Regions from separate parts of the Bacillus sp. MC1252 genome, predicted to be linked through region 1. Evidence: predicted binding sites of a transcription regulator. Region 1 holds the regulator's gene; each other region holds the start of a gene.
What was found. Region 1 encodes CtsR, which represses protease genes until heat stress. Its sites were predicted from a motif close to ATGGTCAATAAAGGTCAAACA; they were not measured.

Region 1 (5,356 bases):
GTGAGAATCCCGTCCACCGAATGCCTAAGGTTTCCTGAGGAAGGCTCGTCCGCTCAGGGTTAGTCGGGACCTAAGCCGAGGCCGAAAGGCGTAGGCGATGGACAACAGGTTGATATTCCTGTACCACCTCCTCACCATTTGAGCAATGGGGGGACGCAGGAGGATAGGGTAAGCGCGGTATTGGATATCCGCGTCCAAGCAGTTAGGCTGGGAAATAGGCAAATCCGTTTCCCGTAAAGGCTGAGCTGTGATGGCGAGCGAAATTTAGTAGCGAAGTTCCTGATTCCACACTGCCAAGAAAAGCCTCTAGCGAGGTGAGAGGTGCCCGTACCGCAAACCGACACAGGTAGGCGAGGAGAGAATCCTAAGGTGATCGAGAGAACTCTCGTTAAGGAACTCGGCAAAATGACCCCGTAACTTCGGGAGAAGGGGTGCTTCTTAGGGTGTTAAAGCCCCGAGAAGCCGCAGTGAATAGGCCCAGGCGACTGTTTAGCAAAAACACAGGTCTCTGCGAAGCCGTAAGGCGAAGTATAGGGGCTGACGCCTGCCCGGTGCTGGAAGGTTAAGAGGAGCGCTTAGCGTAAGCGAAGGTGCGAATTGAAGCCCCAGTAAACGGCGGCCGTAACTATAACGGTCCTAAGGTAGCGAAATTCCTTGTCGGGTAAGTTCCGACCCGCACGAAAGGCGCAACGATCTGGGCACTGTCTCAACGAGAGACTCGGTGAAATTATAGTACCTGTGAAGATGCAGGTTACCCGCGACAGGACGGAAAGACCCCGTGGAGCTTTACTGCAGCCTGATATTGAATGTTGGTACAGCTTGTACAGGATAGGTAGGAGCCTTGGAAACCGGAGCGCTAGCTTCGGTGGAGGCATCGGTGGGATACTACCCTGGCTGTATTGACCTTCTAACCCGCTGCCCTTATCGGGCAGGGAGACAGTGTCAGGTGGGCAGTTTGACTGGGGCGGTCGCCTCCTAAAATGTAACGGAGGCGCCCAAAGGTTCCCTCAGAATGGTTGGAAATCATTCGCAGAGTGTAAAGGCACAAGGGAGCTTGACTGCGAGACCTACAAGTCGAGCAGGGACGAAAGTCGGGCTTAGTGATCCGGTGGTTCCGCATGGAAGGGCCATCGCTCAACGGATAAAAGCTACCCCGGGGATAACAGGCTTATCTCCCCCAAGAGTCCACATCGACGGGGAGGTTTGGCACCTCGATGTCGGCTCATCGCATCCTGGGGCTGTAGTCGGTCCCAAGGGTTGGGCTGTTCGCCCATTAAAGCGGTACGCGAGCTGGGTTCAGAACGTCGTGAGACAGTTCGGTCCCTATCCGTCGCGGGCGCAGGAAATTTGAGAGGAGCTGTCCTTAGTACGAGAGGACCGGGATGGACGCACCGCTGGTGTACCAGTTGTTCTGCCAAGGGCATCGCTGGGTAGCTATGTGCGGACGGGATAAGTGCTGAAAGCATCTAAGCATGAAGCCCCCCTCAAGATGAGATTTCCCATTCCGCAAGGAAGTAAGATCCCTGAAAGATGATCAGGTTGATAGGTCTGAGGTGGAAGCGTGGTGACACGTGGAGCTGACAGATACTAATAGATCGAGGACTTAACCTATATTCTAATGTGAAGCATGAACGTTGTTATCTAGTTTTGAGAGAACATTCTCTCCATCAGGTTTGGTGGCGATAGCGAAGAGGTCACACCCGTTCCCATACCGAACACGGAAGTTAAGCTCTTCAGCGCCGATGGTAGTTGGGGGTTTCCCCCTGTGAGAGTAGGACGCCGCCAAGCTTTTCTAAGGATCAGTTCCAGACGGAACTGGTCTTTTTTGTGTTTTTGAGAGGTTTGACACCATATAAATGTGGAAATAATATTGTTAGTTGAGCGATTATCTTGAAAAATCGATCGAAAAAATTTATAGTAAGATTAAAGTCAAATATAGTCAAAGTCAATGGAGGAGGAGGCGGAGTGGCACAAAATATTTCTGATATCATCGAGCAGTATTTGAAGGAAGTCTTGGATCAGAATGGTCGAGAAATATTAGAAATTAAGCGCAATGAGATTGCAGATAAGTTTCAATGCGTACCTTCACAAATTAATTATGTTATCAATACACGCTTTACGAGCGAAAGAGGCTATATCGTTGAAAGTAAGCGTGGTGGCGGTGGCTATATCCGCATCATTAAAGTCAAAATGAATGATGAAGTCGACTTATTGAACCACATTATTTCCCAAATCTATCATCGTTTATCACAGGCTGCATCTGATCATATCATCATGCGTCTTGTAGAAAACAACATTCTATCCGAAAGAGAAGCTAAGATGATGATCAGTGTCATGGACCGTTCTGTTTTGCACATTGATTTACCTGAACGAGATGAACTGCGGGCTCGGATGATGAAAGCGATGTTAAATGCTTTGAAATTAAAGTAAAGCGGGTGAAAAGATTGATTTGTCAAGAATGCAATGAGAGACCAGCCACTTTTCACTTTACAAAAGTTATAAATGGAGAAAAACAAGAAATGCACATATGTGAACAATGTGCAAAAGAAAACAGTGATTCATATGCTATGAGTGGAAACCAAGGTTTCTCGATTCACAACTTATTATCAGGCTTACTGAATATCGATCCTAGCTTTACCACAAGTGCTAACAAAGGGTCATCTATTTTTCAAGAAGCGAGAGAAGTGGATCAATGTCCTAAATGTGGCTTAACCTTTCAGCAGTTCAGAAAAACAGGCCGTTTTGGCTGTGCAGAATGTTACCGTACATTTGATCAGTACCTGAATCCTGTTTTGCGGAAAGTCCATAGTGGAAATACAGCCCATTATGGAAAAGTTCCTAAACGGATTGCCGGCAGTCTGCATGTACGCCGGAAACTTGAGTTGATGCAGCAGGAACTGAAGCAGTTGATTGAACAGGAAGAGTTCGAAAAAGCAGCGGAAGTTCGAGATCAAATTCGTGCATTAGAGCATGAGCAATCTCAGCAGAGGGAGGGAGATTAACGACATGTCGCTCCAGCATTTTATTCAAGACGCTTTAAGTCAATGGATGAAACAAAAAGGACCAGAAAGTGACATTGTTCTAAGCAGTCGTATTCGGCTAGCACGTAATCTAGAGCATGTTCGTTTCCCAACTCAGTTTTCTGAAGAGGAGGCTGAAGCTGTTCTCCAGCAATTCGAGCAGAAGTTTGCAAGCCAGGAAGCGAAGAACGTTGGAAACTTTGTTCTGATTCGAATGAATGAAACACAGCCTTTAGCAAAGAGAGTACTTGTTGAAAAGCATTTGATTAGCCCCAACTTGGCAGAATCAAGATTTGGCGGCTGCTTGCTTTCTGAAAACGAGGAAATCAGTGTCATGCTAAATGAAGAAGACCATATTCGTATCCAATGCCTGTTCCCAGGTTTTCAGCTGGCCAATGCACTTAAAGTGGCTAATCAGGTAGACGACTGGATTGAAGAGCAAGTAGATTATGCGTTTTCTGAAAAGCGAGGATACTTAACAAGCTGTCCGACCAATGTAGGTACAGGTATAAGGGCTTCGGTCATGATGCACTTACCAGCATTAGCTCTCACAAGACAAATGAATCGGATTATTCCTGCAATTAATCAATTAGGTCTTGTCGTCAGAGGAATTTATGGTGAGGGTAGCGAAGCAATAGGAAACATCTTTCAAATCTCAAATCAAATGACACTTGGTCAATCAGAAGAAGATATTGTGGATGATTTGAATAGTGTGACCGCTCAGCTTATTGAACAAGAGCGATCTGCACGAAAAGCCTTATATCAAACATCTAAAATTGAACTTGAGGACAGAGTGTACCGTTCCTTAGGAATATTGGCCAATTGTCGTATGATTGAATCAAAAGAAACGGCAAAGTGTCTGTCTGATGTGCGGCTTGGAATTGATTTAGGTATCATTAAGGGGCTTTCAAGTAATATACTGAATGAACTCATGATTTTGACACAGCCTGGCTTCCTTCAACAATATTCAGGAGGAGCCTTGGAGCCAAATGAACGAGATATAAAACGAGCAGCGATTATTAGAGAAAGGCTGCGCTTAGAAATGCATAGGAATGGACAGGAGGATGAAACGATATGATGTTTGGAAGATTCACTGAAAGAGCTCAAAAGGTATTAGCACTTGCACAAGAAGAAGCCATTCGCCTAGGCCATAAGAACATTGGAACAGAACACATTTTACTTGGTCTTGTACGTGAAGGTGAGGGCATCGCCGCAAAAGCGTTAGAAGCACTGGGCCTTGTTTCAGATAAAATCCAAAAAGAAGTCGAAAGCTTGATTGGAAGAGGGCAAGAGGTGTCTCAAGCTATTCCTCATTATACGCCTAGAGCGAAGAAGGTCACGGAGCTTTCTATGGATGAAGCAAGAAAGCTAGGTCATTCCTATGTAGGGACAGAACATATTCTTTTAGGTCTTATTCGTGAGGGAGAGGGTGTAGCTGCCCGTGTCTTAAATAACCTCGGAGTGAGCTTAAATAAAGCACGTCAGCAAGTGTTGCAGCTGCTTGGCAGCAATGAAACTGGTGCATCAGCGGCAGGATCGAATAGCAATGCAAATACACCAACATTAGATAGCTTGGCAAGAGACTTAACGGCTATTGCGAAAGAGGACAGCTTGGACCCTGTCATTGGCCGAAGTAAAGAAATTCAGCGTGTCATTGAGGTACTAAGCAGAAGAACAAAGAATAACCCTGTTCTGATTGGTGAGCCTGGTGTTGGTAAAACCGCGATCGCAGAAGGTCTTGCACAGCAAATTATTCATAACGAAGTGCCTGAAATCCTGCGTGATAAACGAGTGATGACACTTGATATGGGAACCGTTGTAGCGGGAACGAAATATCGTGGTGAATTCGAGGATCGTTTGAAAAAAGTCATGGACGAAATTCGTCAGGCTGGAAATATCATTCTCTTCATTGATGAGCTTCATACACTGATTGGTGCAGGTGGAGCAGAGGGTGCGATTGATGCGTCTAATATTCTGAAACCATCCCTGGCACGTGGTGAGCTTCAATGTATCGGGGCTACAACGTTAGATGAGTACCGTAAATATATCGAGAAGGATGCAGCACTTGAACGTCGTTTCCAACCAATTCAAGTGGATCAGCCGTCCGTTGATGAAAGTATTCAAATCTTGAGAGGTCTTAGAGATCGTTATGAAGCACATCACCGTGTGTCCATTACAGATGAAGCGATTGAGGCGGCAGTGAAGCTGTCTGACCGTTATATCTCTGATCGTTTCCTTCCAGATAAGGCGATTGATCTAATTGATGAGGCAGGTTCGAAGGTACGCTTACGTTCATTCACGACACCGCCTAACCTAAAGGAACTAGAGCAAAAGCT
Region 2 (5,356 bases), 1.2 Mb from region 1:
AGCTCAACTCGTTTCGGCCGGTAAATGCAATAGCTTGTTGGTGTCTCCCTGACAAAGACCTGAACACATGTCGGTCTGTTCGCTAAAGTCGATAAGTATGCCGCTACTTTGTCATGTACGGTCTTTGCGACAACCTCAGTGGTTGGCATGGCGTATGGATCGTTTGATGAAAATTCTTCATGGTCGTTAAGCAGCGTGTGGTCGTACTGCCCATGAATGAGCTTTTTCAGCGTACTGAAATTGACAAGAAAACCTGATTCATCCAGATTGTCTCCTGCAATCGTGATATTAATCGTATACGTATGACCATGTATGCGGCTGCATGCACCGGCATCTTCTCTTGGGATGAAATGTGCTGCAGATAGATGCATATCTTTGTTCAATTCAAATGAAAATGGGTGATTCGTTTGTGGATAGATTTGAGAAAGCATTTATTTCGCCTCCTTCATTTTCATATAAGTGTCATAGCCGTTTTTCCGAAGCTTACAAGCGGGACATTCCCCGCAGCCATCAGAAATGATGCCATTGTAGCAAGTGAGCGTTTCATTTTTCACAAAGTCTAGCGCATCCAGCTCATCGGCAAGCTTCCATGTTTCTGCTTTATTGAGCCACATTAGTGGTGTATGGATGACAAATGGTTTTTCCATCGCCAAATTCACTGTGACGTTGCAAGATTTCACAAACTCATCTCGGCAATCTGGGTAGCCGCTAAAGTCTGTCTCACAAACACCTGAGATAATATGTCTTGCTCCGATTTGATACGCAAGAATAGAGGCAAAGGATAAGAAGACTAAGTTTCTCCCTGGAACAAATGTGGAAGGCAGCTCTCCTTCTTTTTCCACAATGTCTATGTCATCTCTTGTTAAAGCATTTGGTGCCAGCTGATTCAAAAGAGACATATCTAATAGATGATTCTTCACGCCTAACTTGTCAGCGATTCTTTTGGCTACATCAATTTCTTCTTGATGGCGCTGATTATAATGAAAGGTTACGGTTTCTACCTCTTCAAATTGTTGAAGTGCCCATAATAAACATGTCGTACTGTCCTGTCCCCCGCTAAAAACAACGACTGCTTTTTCATTTTTCAATTCCTGTTCTCCTCCTTTTGCAGATGAGTACAACCGTACTAGCTGCATCTGAAAGGCTCATGAAACCCCCTATTTTCTCAAAAGAAAAGACACCTTCACATGTATATGAGGTGTCCTAGCCATAAAAAATAAAAAGTGCCACATCCAAGGATACGGCAAGTCCTTAGTTTTTTATAGAGGGTTTTGCTAGAACCTCTCCCGTTTTCACGGATTTTTGTTCAATTTTCACAGAGGATAGTGTACCACATATTTTTCATGCAGGCTATCCCTTCTTTACCTATTAAACGATTTAGGCACTTTTTTCAGACAAAGAAAGAGGATAAAAAAGATACTGACATAACCGAAAATAGGGTAAACCGTTGAAATCAGTGTACCGTATCCAATTTTACTGATCACATAACAGCATAGGAGGATAAGAGATATCGTATAGATGCTTTTCATTCGGATATACGCCCTCACTTGTCTTTCCAGCCCATATAAATTGCCTATGACGGATGTAAAGACTTCACCGAAGATCACGAATAAATAAATGAGATGAATAGAGTTTGCTACTTGATACACCACTTGGGCCATTGGAATATCATACGCCTCCAGCATGTCTAATGAAGAAAGAGATAAAAAGCAAGCAAGCAGAATAAGTGTGAGCATGATGCCCCCAAAGACCGCTCCCTTTTTAATCACAGCTTCTGATGTCATTTCATTTGCGACCGGCACTAACACAGCTTGAGACAGCGCTAAATTAAAGGCACCATATGAAACGGCAGACAACATCCATTCGCCCTCTCCCATTTGCAGCGCAAGAACATAACTTTCACTGCTGCTAAAAACAAATGAATCAAGAAACACGATCAATGAAAAGAAAATAAGCATCGGAACAACGAGTACGTTGACACCAAATAATCCTTTTGATCCTTTAAAAAGCACAATGACGCTCAGAATGATCGTCATAAAAATCCCATATTCCTTCGATATACCAAGCTGCTCCTCAAAAATAGCCCCTGCGCCAGAAAGCATCACTGAGGTGACACCAAGTAAAATAAAAAACATGACGACATTAATATATCGACTCGCAGCTGCTCCAAATAAAAAACGATTCATATCTTGATAAGACTCTGCTTCAATTCGTTTAGAAATAAGCATCAATTTTGCGCCAAGCAGAGTAAAAATAGCTCCGCTAATCAGAATTCCCAGCAACCCAATCCAGCCAAAACGAACAAAAAATTCTACGATTTCTTTTCCTGTCGCAAACCCAGCTCCAACTACAGTTCCTACATATACAAAGGCAAGCTGAAAAGCGGATTCATTTGAACGTTTCATGTGACCCCTCCGCACCCATCACTTTCGATTGTCTCTTTTTTATCCTATGAGACAAGTTCCTTGAAAAGAAGGACAAACCATGATTAAATGCAAAAAAGGATTTTTCATCCGGCTTTGAGCAAAACAGTTGAAAGTCAAAATAGGTCAGAGTATACTATAGTCAAAGATGGTCAAACAATAGACCATTTTATTTAACATTCATTGGTCAAATAAAGTCAAACTTTATTTAAGGAGGTCATGGCAAATGCGTTGTCAACATTGTCAAGTAAATGAAGCAACTATTCGCCTGAATATGCAAGTGAATTCGTCCCGCAGCCAAATGGTTTTATGTGAAGACTGCTACACCTCTTTGATGGAGCAGTCAAAAATGAAAATGGGACCTCAATTGTTCGGAGGAAGTTCATTCTTCTCCGAGCCAACAGGACATGCCCCAAGCGGAGAGCAGCCTAAACAAAAGGGCTTACTCGATGAACTTGGCCGGAACTTAACTGATGGCGCAAATGCTGGTTTGATTGATCCAGTCATTGGCCGTGATGAAGAAGTCGCAAGAGTCATTGAGATTTTAAATAGAAGAAATAAAAACAACCCTGTTCTGATTGGTGAACCAGGTGTTGGTAAAACAGCGATCGCCGAAGGACTTGCACTAAAAATTGCGAGTGGCGATGTACCAAATAAATTAAAGAACAAACAAATCTATTTATTAGATGTTTCCTCACTTGTGGCGAACACAGGGGTACGTGGTCAATTTGAGGAACGAATGAAGCAGTTAATCAAAGAATTGCAAAGTCGTAAAAATATCATCTTATTTGTAGATGAAATCCATCTTCTTGTAGGCGCAGGGTCTGCCGAAGGATCAATGGATGCTGGGAACATCTTAAAACCAGCCCTTGCACGAGGCGAGCTGCAGCTAGTAGGTGCGACCACATTAAAAGAGTATCGCCAAATTGAAAAAGACGCCGCACTTGAACGTCGCTTCCAGCCCGTCATCGTGGATGAACCAACACAGAATGAAGCGATCGACATCTTAAAAGGCATTCAAGATAAGTATGAAGCCTATCATGGTGTCACCTATTCTGATGAAGCCATTAAAGCGTGCGTTCAATTATCTTCACGGTATATTCAAGACCGTCAATTGCCGGATAAAGCCATTGATTTAATGGACGAAGCTGGTTCAAAAGCGAACCTCTCTCTTGATGTAGCAAGTGAAGATGAACTGACAAACCGTCTTGCGCAAATCGCCGCTGAAAAACAAGCTGCTTTAAAAGAAGAACAATATGAAAAAGCAGCGAAGCTTCGAGATGAAGAAGAAGCGATTGAAGCAAGACTCCAAAACAAAACAGATCACAAAGAACATGTCGTCACAGCAGAGGATATTCAGGGCATTGTGGAACAAAAAACAGGCATCCCTGTTGGCAAACTGCAAGCAGACGAACAAACAAAAATGAAAGAAATTGACGTTCGCTTAAAAGCACGAGTGATCGGTCAAGAACATGCCGTGGAAAAAGTAGCGAAGGCCGTGAAAAGAAGCAGAGCTGGCTTAAAATCGAAACATAGACCGACTGGCTCCTTCCTTTTTGTTGGGCCAACAGGTGTGGGGAAAACCGAATTGTCTAAAACGTTAGCCGAAGAATTATTTGGTTCAAAAGATGCGATCATTCGTTTAGATATGAGTGAGTATATGGAGAAACACTCCGTGTCCAAAATCATCGGTTCTCCTCCTGGTTACGTTGGACATGATGAAGCTGGCCAGCTTACTGAAAAGGTTCGCAGAAAACCATATAGCATCATTTTGCTGGATGAAATCGAAAAAGCACATCCTGATGTCCAGCACATGTTCCTTCAAATCATGGAAGATGGCCGGTTAACAGACAGCCAAGGCAGAACCGTCAGCTTTAAAGACACGGTCATCATTATGACAAGTAACGCAGGCAGCACAGATAAAACGGTTAAAGTCGGCTTTCAGTCTGATCAGGAAGAAGCAATTGAGGAACAATCACTGATTGATTCACTCAGCACCTATTTCAAACCAGAATTCTTGAACCGTTTTGACAGCATCATTCAATTTGACTCATTAGACAAAGACGATCTAGTGAAAATTGTTGATCTTCTGATCAATGAACTGTCAGAGCAGTTAAAAGAGCAAAATTTAACGGTCCACGTCACAAACGAAGCGAAAGAAAAAATCGCGGAGCTCGGATATCATCCTGCATTTGGTGCGCGTCCAATACGAAGAACCATTCAAGAGCACGTCGAGGATCAAATGACGGAGATTTTGCTTGAAGAAGAACACCTTTTTGGATTTACAGTCGATGTTGAACACGACGAAATCGTTGTGAAAAAAAGATAAGTACATCCTAAGAAGGAGGAGCAGCTCCATCATGTGCTGGTGGCTAAGTTCCAACTGAACGCTGACGCTCCCCCGCCTCTTTTCCTTTATGATAAAAGAAAAAGAGGTGGAGCACATGGATCACATGATAAATTGGAACTACGATCTGATCAAAATCATATATGAAGAAAAATTAAAAGAGCTGCTTATACATGAAACACCACAAAATGAAAAAAGAAACTCCCTACATCTATAAGGGAGTTTCTTTTTTACGGCAAATAGAAAGCGCTTTCTTCAAAATTTCTTCACAGAAACTGTCTTAATTTTATATTCTGACTAAAACCCTTCTAGAACACACCGATATTAACTATAGAAAAAGATAGTTAAAGGATTTGGTGAGATAATGGACAAAACATCGTTAATTGGTATTATTTTAGCATTTATTGCACTGAGTGTCGGTATGGTTTTGAAAGGTGTGAGTCTAACCGCTCTTATCAACCCGGCGGCTATATTGATTATTGTTGTTGGAACGATTGCAGCTGTTGTCATCGCATTCCCATCTAGTGAAATTAAGAAAACACCAAAATTGTTCGGGAAAATTTTCAAAGATAACAAGCTTCCAACG
Region 3 (5,356 bases), 710 kb from region 1:
TATCCCCAAGAACTGTACCCATCGAAATAAAGACGACTTTTTCTTGCTCAAGTACTTCCAGCGGGAATGGGTGCTGATCTGCTCGTTTTAGAAAGCTCGGCCCAATGAAGACAAACGAATCGTTTAATGCATCGACAGACGGCTGAAAATATTCGCTTGTATACACCATATTCAGTTCTCCGCGGTTTTTCATGAATTGCATCAAACGCTTCGGCTGTACCCCAAAACGTTCATTTATTTCTTCTAACAGATGAGCGGCCTTCTCATCCTTTCTATATAGAGGTGTATCAAAATGCGCCTCTTGCAGCACAAAAGAAGGGTTCGAACCGATCCCTGGAATCTGTAAGTAATCTCGAACAAGCTCGCCTGCCCCAAACATATCGAAATAGACCAAATCAAAGGAATGCTGCTGAGAAAGTGTTTCCACCACCTCTAAAATATCTAATGACGTTTGCAGCATTGCATGAAAGAATGGCTGCATGGAATCTAAATCGTCTTCTTCCACACTTAATGTGCGAATATAGTCTGGATGTATATGTACGTGAGCGCCTAAGCGTTTGATTCGTTCCTGATAATGTTCAGTTGTGACCGCATGAACTTCATCACCTCGATCCGTCAATGCTTTTATGATCCCTAACATGGGGTTCACATGTCCTTCAGCTGGAAACGTAATCAATAAAATCTTCGCCACAAGAAATCCCTCCTCATTGTCAATTCCCTTCCATGTTAATCATATACAGCCAGCAACCTCAACAAATACGCCTAAAAAGGGAAGAAATGAGTCTTATGGCCAGTATTTTAAGAAGATACAAGAAAAAAAGACAAAGCCTCCTGTAAGAGCTTTGTCTTTTTGAACTTATGATTTGAGCAGCATTTTTAATGTATATTAGAATGATATTACTTTAACCAACACGATAGATGTTAGTTGAATAAATTTTGTTAATATATTCCACTGCTATGTTTACAATAAAAGTCTTTTCATATTGGGTGCTTATTAAAAATAACACCCGTTAATTTAAGTACATTCCTTCACATTCCACGATATATTATTTAATATTCTGATGTAGAGAGAAATCAACTTATATTATAGTAACCATTTTTTCAATCTTGACAAATTTTCTTCTAAAAACAAAGCATTTTTTTCAATTCCTCGGCGTTTAGACCATCCAATACTATTGAATGCATCTGTAAATCGATAAAAAGGTAACACATTCTCCAGGTCAATTAATGGCCTGATACTGTTATAGCCTTCTTGGTATGCATTATACAAGCTAACATCATAACTTAAAAAATCACGATACAGTTTGGTAAAATCGACTTCTGTTGAACCAAATCTTACGCTTTCAAAATCTATTATTCCTGAAACTTTATCATTATCAACAATTATATTTGCTGGACGAAAATCCATATGTACAAAGCTTGGTCCATCTGGAGACGGAAGTTTTTGTTTCATCTTTTCAAATTTTTCAATGGCTTTTTTGTATAATTGTTCATCCAAAATATCTCTTACATCTTCAGCAAAACTATAAAATTTCTGTTCAACAAAATGAGACCAGTTCGGAAATTCATTTTTTATACAAGTTAACATTTGCTCAGAAAGAGGACGAATAGAATGCATTTCAGCCTGAAGGACCCCAACTTGGAACGCTATTGTTGGTGTAGCATTAGATGTTAACGGTTTCCCTTTTAATTCAGATAATAAAAAAGCACCTGGACAATCCTCATCACCTGTCCAATAATCCATCATTTCAGGAATAGAGACACTTCCTTTTAAAATTTCATAGGCTTCTAATTCTCGCTGATACTTCAATTTTGTAAAAGGAATTTTCAAAAAAACTTTATCACCATTAGACAAAATACATTTATAAACTGTTGAACTATGAGAGTCTTCAACCTCATTCATTGATAGTACCTTCAATCCAAATTGTTGAATGACACGATTTAACATCAAACTTCCCCCCTATTTATAACCGATCTCCATTTTATTGTTAAAAAGCCACATCTTTTTAAACAAAATCTATATTACAACATTTCTACAACTAAACTCTCCGTTAATAACTTCTACAAAAAAGCGATAAGCCTTCCTGGACTATTGCACCCGTTAACTTAATAAGAATTTACCCAATTTCTTGCCTTTTCCACTAACTCATTAACAAATTTCTGTTTTTCAGTTTGATACTTATAATGATTTTCAGGAAACTGTTTTGATAATTTTATTTTTAAATCTCAATATCTTTTAGCATCATCTGGGTGTTTAATTAAATATTTTTTAAAATCCAGCGGAGTTATTGAAGAAATTAGATATGAAGAAAACAACATTTCACGAACATGGGACTACAAGACAGGAAAAGGTTTTTAGTCCACAAAAAATGACCCTTCTAACAGAGTCATTAAAATGTATATTGAAACAATGAAATTGTTTAAAGATTTTTTCAAAGAAATAACACCAAACCCTTATGAGCTTATTTTATTAGTCCTACAAACCCTAAAAAAGTATTAACATTTGAACGACTTAAAAATTGAACCTGGAACAATTCATGGTTTTAGACACACCCATGCAGTATACTTCATTACAAGAAAATATCTATTTATTATGTTTCAGAAAAGCTAGGACATGCTAGCATTGACACAACCCTTAGATATTATTCTCATGTGGTGAAGGAGCTTAGAGAAGAAGATACTAAAAACACTTTGGATTTGTTTCAAAAAATGTTATCACTCGAAAGAGCCACAAGTGAAAAATTTGTGCAAAATGAAATAATATCGTTTTCTAACGTTTACTCACGTAATTCCATAAAAAACAAAGAAAACCCTTTATTTCAAAGGGTTTTCAGCTTTTTCACAAATGATAAATCGAATCCTATTGGATACTATAGACGCGCTCGGAGGGATTCGAACCCCCGGCAGACGTGGTACCGGAAACCACCGCTCTATCCAACTGAGCTACGAGCGCACGATATGTTTTTTGAACGTCAGCATATCAAATTATAAGGGAAATGCTGCAAGAAAGCAATGATTAATCATCAGACCTGCCCATGTATTTTCTTCTTTCAAATACATATATTCATATGATGGTTTGAAGTGGAAGGGTTTTGGGGAAAATGGATAGAGGTATTTGATTTTAGGTCAGCATTTTGTTTGACCTTTATTGACCAAAAATGTATCATTGAATTACATACTTACCTAAAAGGTGAAGGAGGAACATTATGAATTTAATACCTACAGTCATTGAACAAACAAATCGTGGGGAAAGAGCTTACGACATTTATTCTCGTCTTTTAAAAGACCGTATTATCATGCTTGGTTCTGCGATCGATGACAATGTTGCCAACTCCATCGTGTCACAGCTTCTTTTCTTGGAAGCCGAAGATCCAGAGAAAGATATCTCTATCTACATTAACAGCCCTGGCGGTTCTATCACAGCTGGTATGGCCATTTACGATACGATGCAATTTATTAAACCAAAGGTATCAACTATTTGTATTGGTATGGCTGCATCAATGGGTGCGTTCCTGCTTGCTGCTGGTGAAAAAGGTAAGCGTTATGCCCTTCCAAACAGTGAAGTGATGATTCATCAACCATTAGGCGGAGCCCAAGGTCAAGCGACAGAAATTGAAATTGCGGCTAAACGAATCCTTTCTTTACGCGATAAACTGAACCAAGTACTTGCTGAACGTACTGGTCAGCCAATTGAAGTGATTGAGCGCGATACAGATCGTGACAACTTCAAAACAGCGGAAGAAGCTCTTCAATACGGACTCATTGACAAAGTCTTGACCCGTAATTCAGAAGAACAAAAATAATGACAAAACAAACCGTCTGCTCCTTCGAACAGACGGTTTTTTGTTGTTCACATGCTTTAAGACAGCTCCGTCCATTTCTGCTGAAGAGATGGTGTTTGATAAGAAGCCATCTGTGAAATCAATTCTTCCGGCTCACTGGAGGCATGTAACAATTGAAGGTGTGATTCATTTGAAAAACCTTCCTGTACACTGAACTTCACCATGTCAATGAGCGGCTTGAAATAGTCATTCACTTGATACAATCCGATTGGCTTTTGGTGAATCCCGATTTGTGCCCAGCATAACACCTCAAATAATTCTTCATATGTACCAAAGCCGCCTGGCATGGCAATAAATCCATCGGCCAGCTCGCTCATTTTCGCTTTTCGTTCATGCATCCCTTTTACTTCTATTAATTCTGTTAGCTCTTGATGCACAACCTCTCCTCTAAAAAGCCCTTTTGGCATGACCCCAATGACTTGCCCGCCATTTTTCAATACCTCATCTGCAATGGCTCCCATTAGTCCAATTCGTGAACCGCCGTATACAAGACAAATGCCCTTCTCTGCCATATAAGCACCCAGCTCGACAGCCTTTTGTTTGTAGATGTCATTCACACCTGGATTCGAACCAGCAAACACACAAATCGTTTTCATCAAAACAGCTCCATCTCTCTCTATGATTTCTTCACCCACTCATTCTACTATAATTAATTGTAAAGAAACAGCCGCACCGTCTATATATAGTGTAAAATGAAAAAACGAACACCATATAAGGAGCTGTATAAAGAAAATGCAAACAACTGAGATAGAGAAGTGGATTAAAGAGTTTTACGAAATGAGAAATTGGACAAAATACGGGCCGTTTATTCGGTTAGGCTTCCTTATGGAAGAAACGGGAGAACTCGCTCGTGCCGTTAGAGCCGTAGAAATTGGGCGTGATCGACCTGATGAAAAAATACAAGAGACACTAGAGTTAAAGAAAGACCTTATCGAAGAAATGGGTGATGTATTAGCGAATCTACTCGTTTTAGCTGATCTTTATGATGTGACATTAGAAGAGGTTTTCGCCTCTCATCAACAGAAACTCACAAAACGTTTTTCTACTGAAATAGAACAGGCAAAAAGCACGTGACCAAACTGTCACGTGCTTTTTTTACACCCTTATAGCTGCTGTGGTGAAATATCATCCGTTCGTTCAAAGAAATGCTGCTTTCCAATTTGATGAAAAAGACCCGTACGATGCAAAAGCTCTTTTGGCTGTGATTGTAGTCCGACAATCATCAGTTTTCCATTATGATGCTTTAAACGATTGGAGATGTTCATCAGGACCGCTTCTGCTGATGTGTCCATATAGTTGACTTTATTCATGAGCAGGATGAGCGTTTTCGGCTTTGTCTGAACATGATCCAAAATCGAATTTTCCAATGAATCTGTTGTACCGAAGAACAGTGGTCCTTCAATTGAATACATACTGATATCTTTCTGGTCTGTCTGTTTTTCTAAAGTGGCTGCCGTTTCTATTTGAGGAACAGCGACATTTGTATGAATGTTGGTCGTCTGGCTCATTTTTTT

Region 2: the regulator CtsR is predicted to act here: its motif matches at 2,562-2,582, upstream of ACYH0L_RS06440 (ATP-dependent Clp protease ATP-binding subunit).
Region 3: the regulator CtsR is predicted to act here: its motif matches at 3,136-3,156, upstream of clpP (ATP-dependent Clp endopeptidase proteolytic subunit ClpP).

Annotation. Positions count from the first base shown of each region.
Region 1 is NZ_CM166369.1:102,885-108,240, forward strand. Features, by position in the region: rRNA gene ACYH0L_RS00560 (23S ribosomal RNA) at 1-1,611, shown strand, start outside; rRNA gene rrf (5S ribosomal RNA) at 1,673-1,788, shown strand; gene ACYH0L_RS00570 (CtsR family transcriptional regulator) at 1,966-2,430, shown strand; gene mcsA (protein-arginine kinase activator protein McsA) at 2,445-3,002, shown strand; gene mcsB (protein-arginine kinase McsB) at 3,007-4,098, shown strand; gene clpC (ATP-dependent protease ATP-binding subunit ClpC) at 4,095-5,356, shown strand, end outside.
Region 2 is NZ_CM166369.1:1,281,930-1,287,285, reverse strand. Features, by position in the region: gene queD (6-carboxytetrahydropterin synthase QueD) at 1-431, opposite strand, end outside; gene queC (7-cyano-7-deazaguanine synthase QueC) at 432-1,088, opposite strand; PreQ1 riboswitch class I at 1,246-1,290, opposite strand; gene ACYH0L_RS06445 (YkvI family membrane protein) at 1,362-2,405, opposite strand; gene ACYH0L_RS06440 (ATP-dependent Clp protease ATP-binding subunit) at 2,650-4,752, shown strand; gene motA (flagellar motor stator protein MotA) at 5,135-5,356, shown strand, end outside.
Region 3 is NZ_CM166369.1:3,069,271-3,074,626, forward strand. Features, by position in the region: gene ACYH0L_RS15920 (macrolide family glycosyltransferase) at 1-691, opposite strand, end outside; gene ACYH0L_RS15925 (aminoglycoside phosphotransferase family protein) at 1,085-1,948, opposite strand; tRNA gene ACYH0L_RS15930 (tRNA-Arg) at 2,878-2,953, opposite strand; gene clpP (ATP-dependent Clp endopeptidase proteolytic subunit ClpP) at 3,207-3,803, shown strand; gene ACYH0L_RS15940 (LOG family protein) at 3,860-4,438, opposite strand; gene ACYH0L_RS15945 (MazG nucleotide pyrophosphohydrolase domain-containing protein) at 4,575-4,916, shown strand; gene ACYH0L_RS15950 (SulP family inorganic anion transporter) at 4,946-5,356, opposite strand, start outside.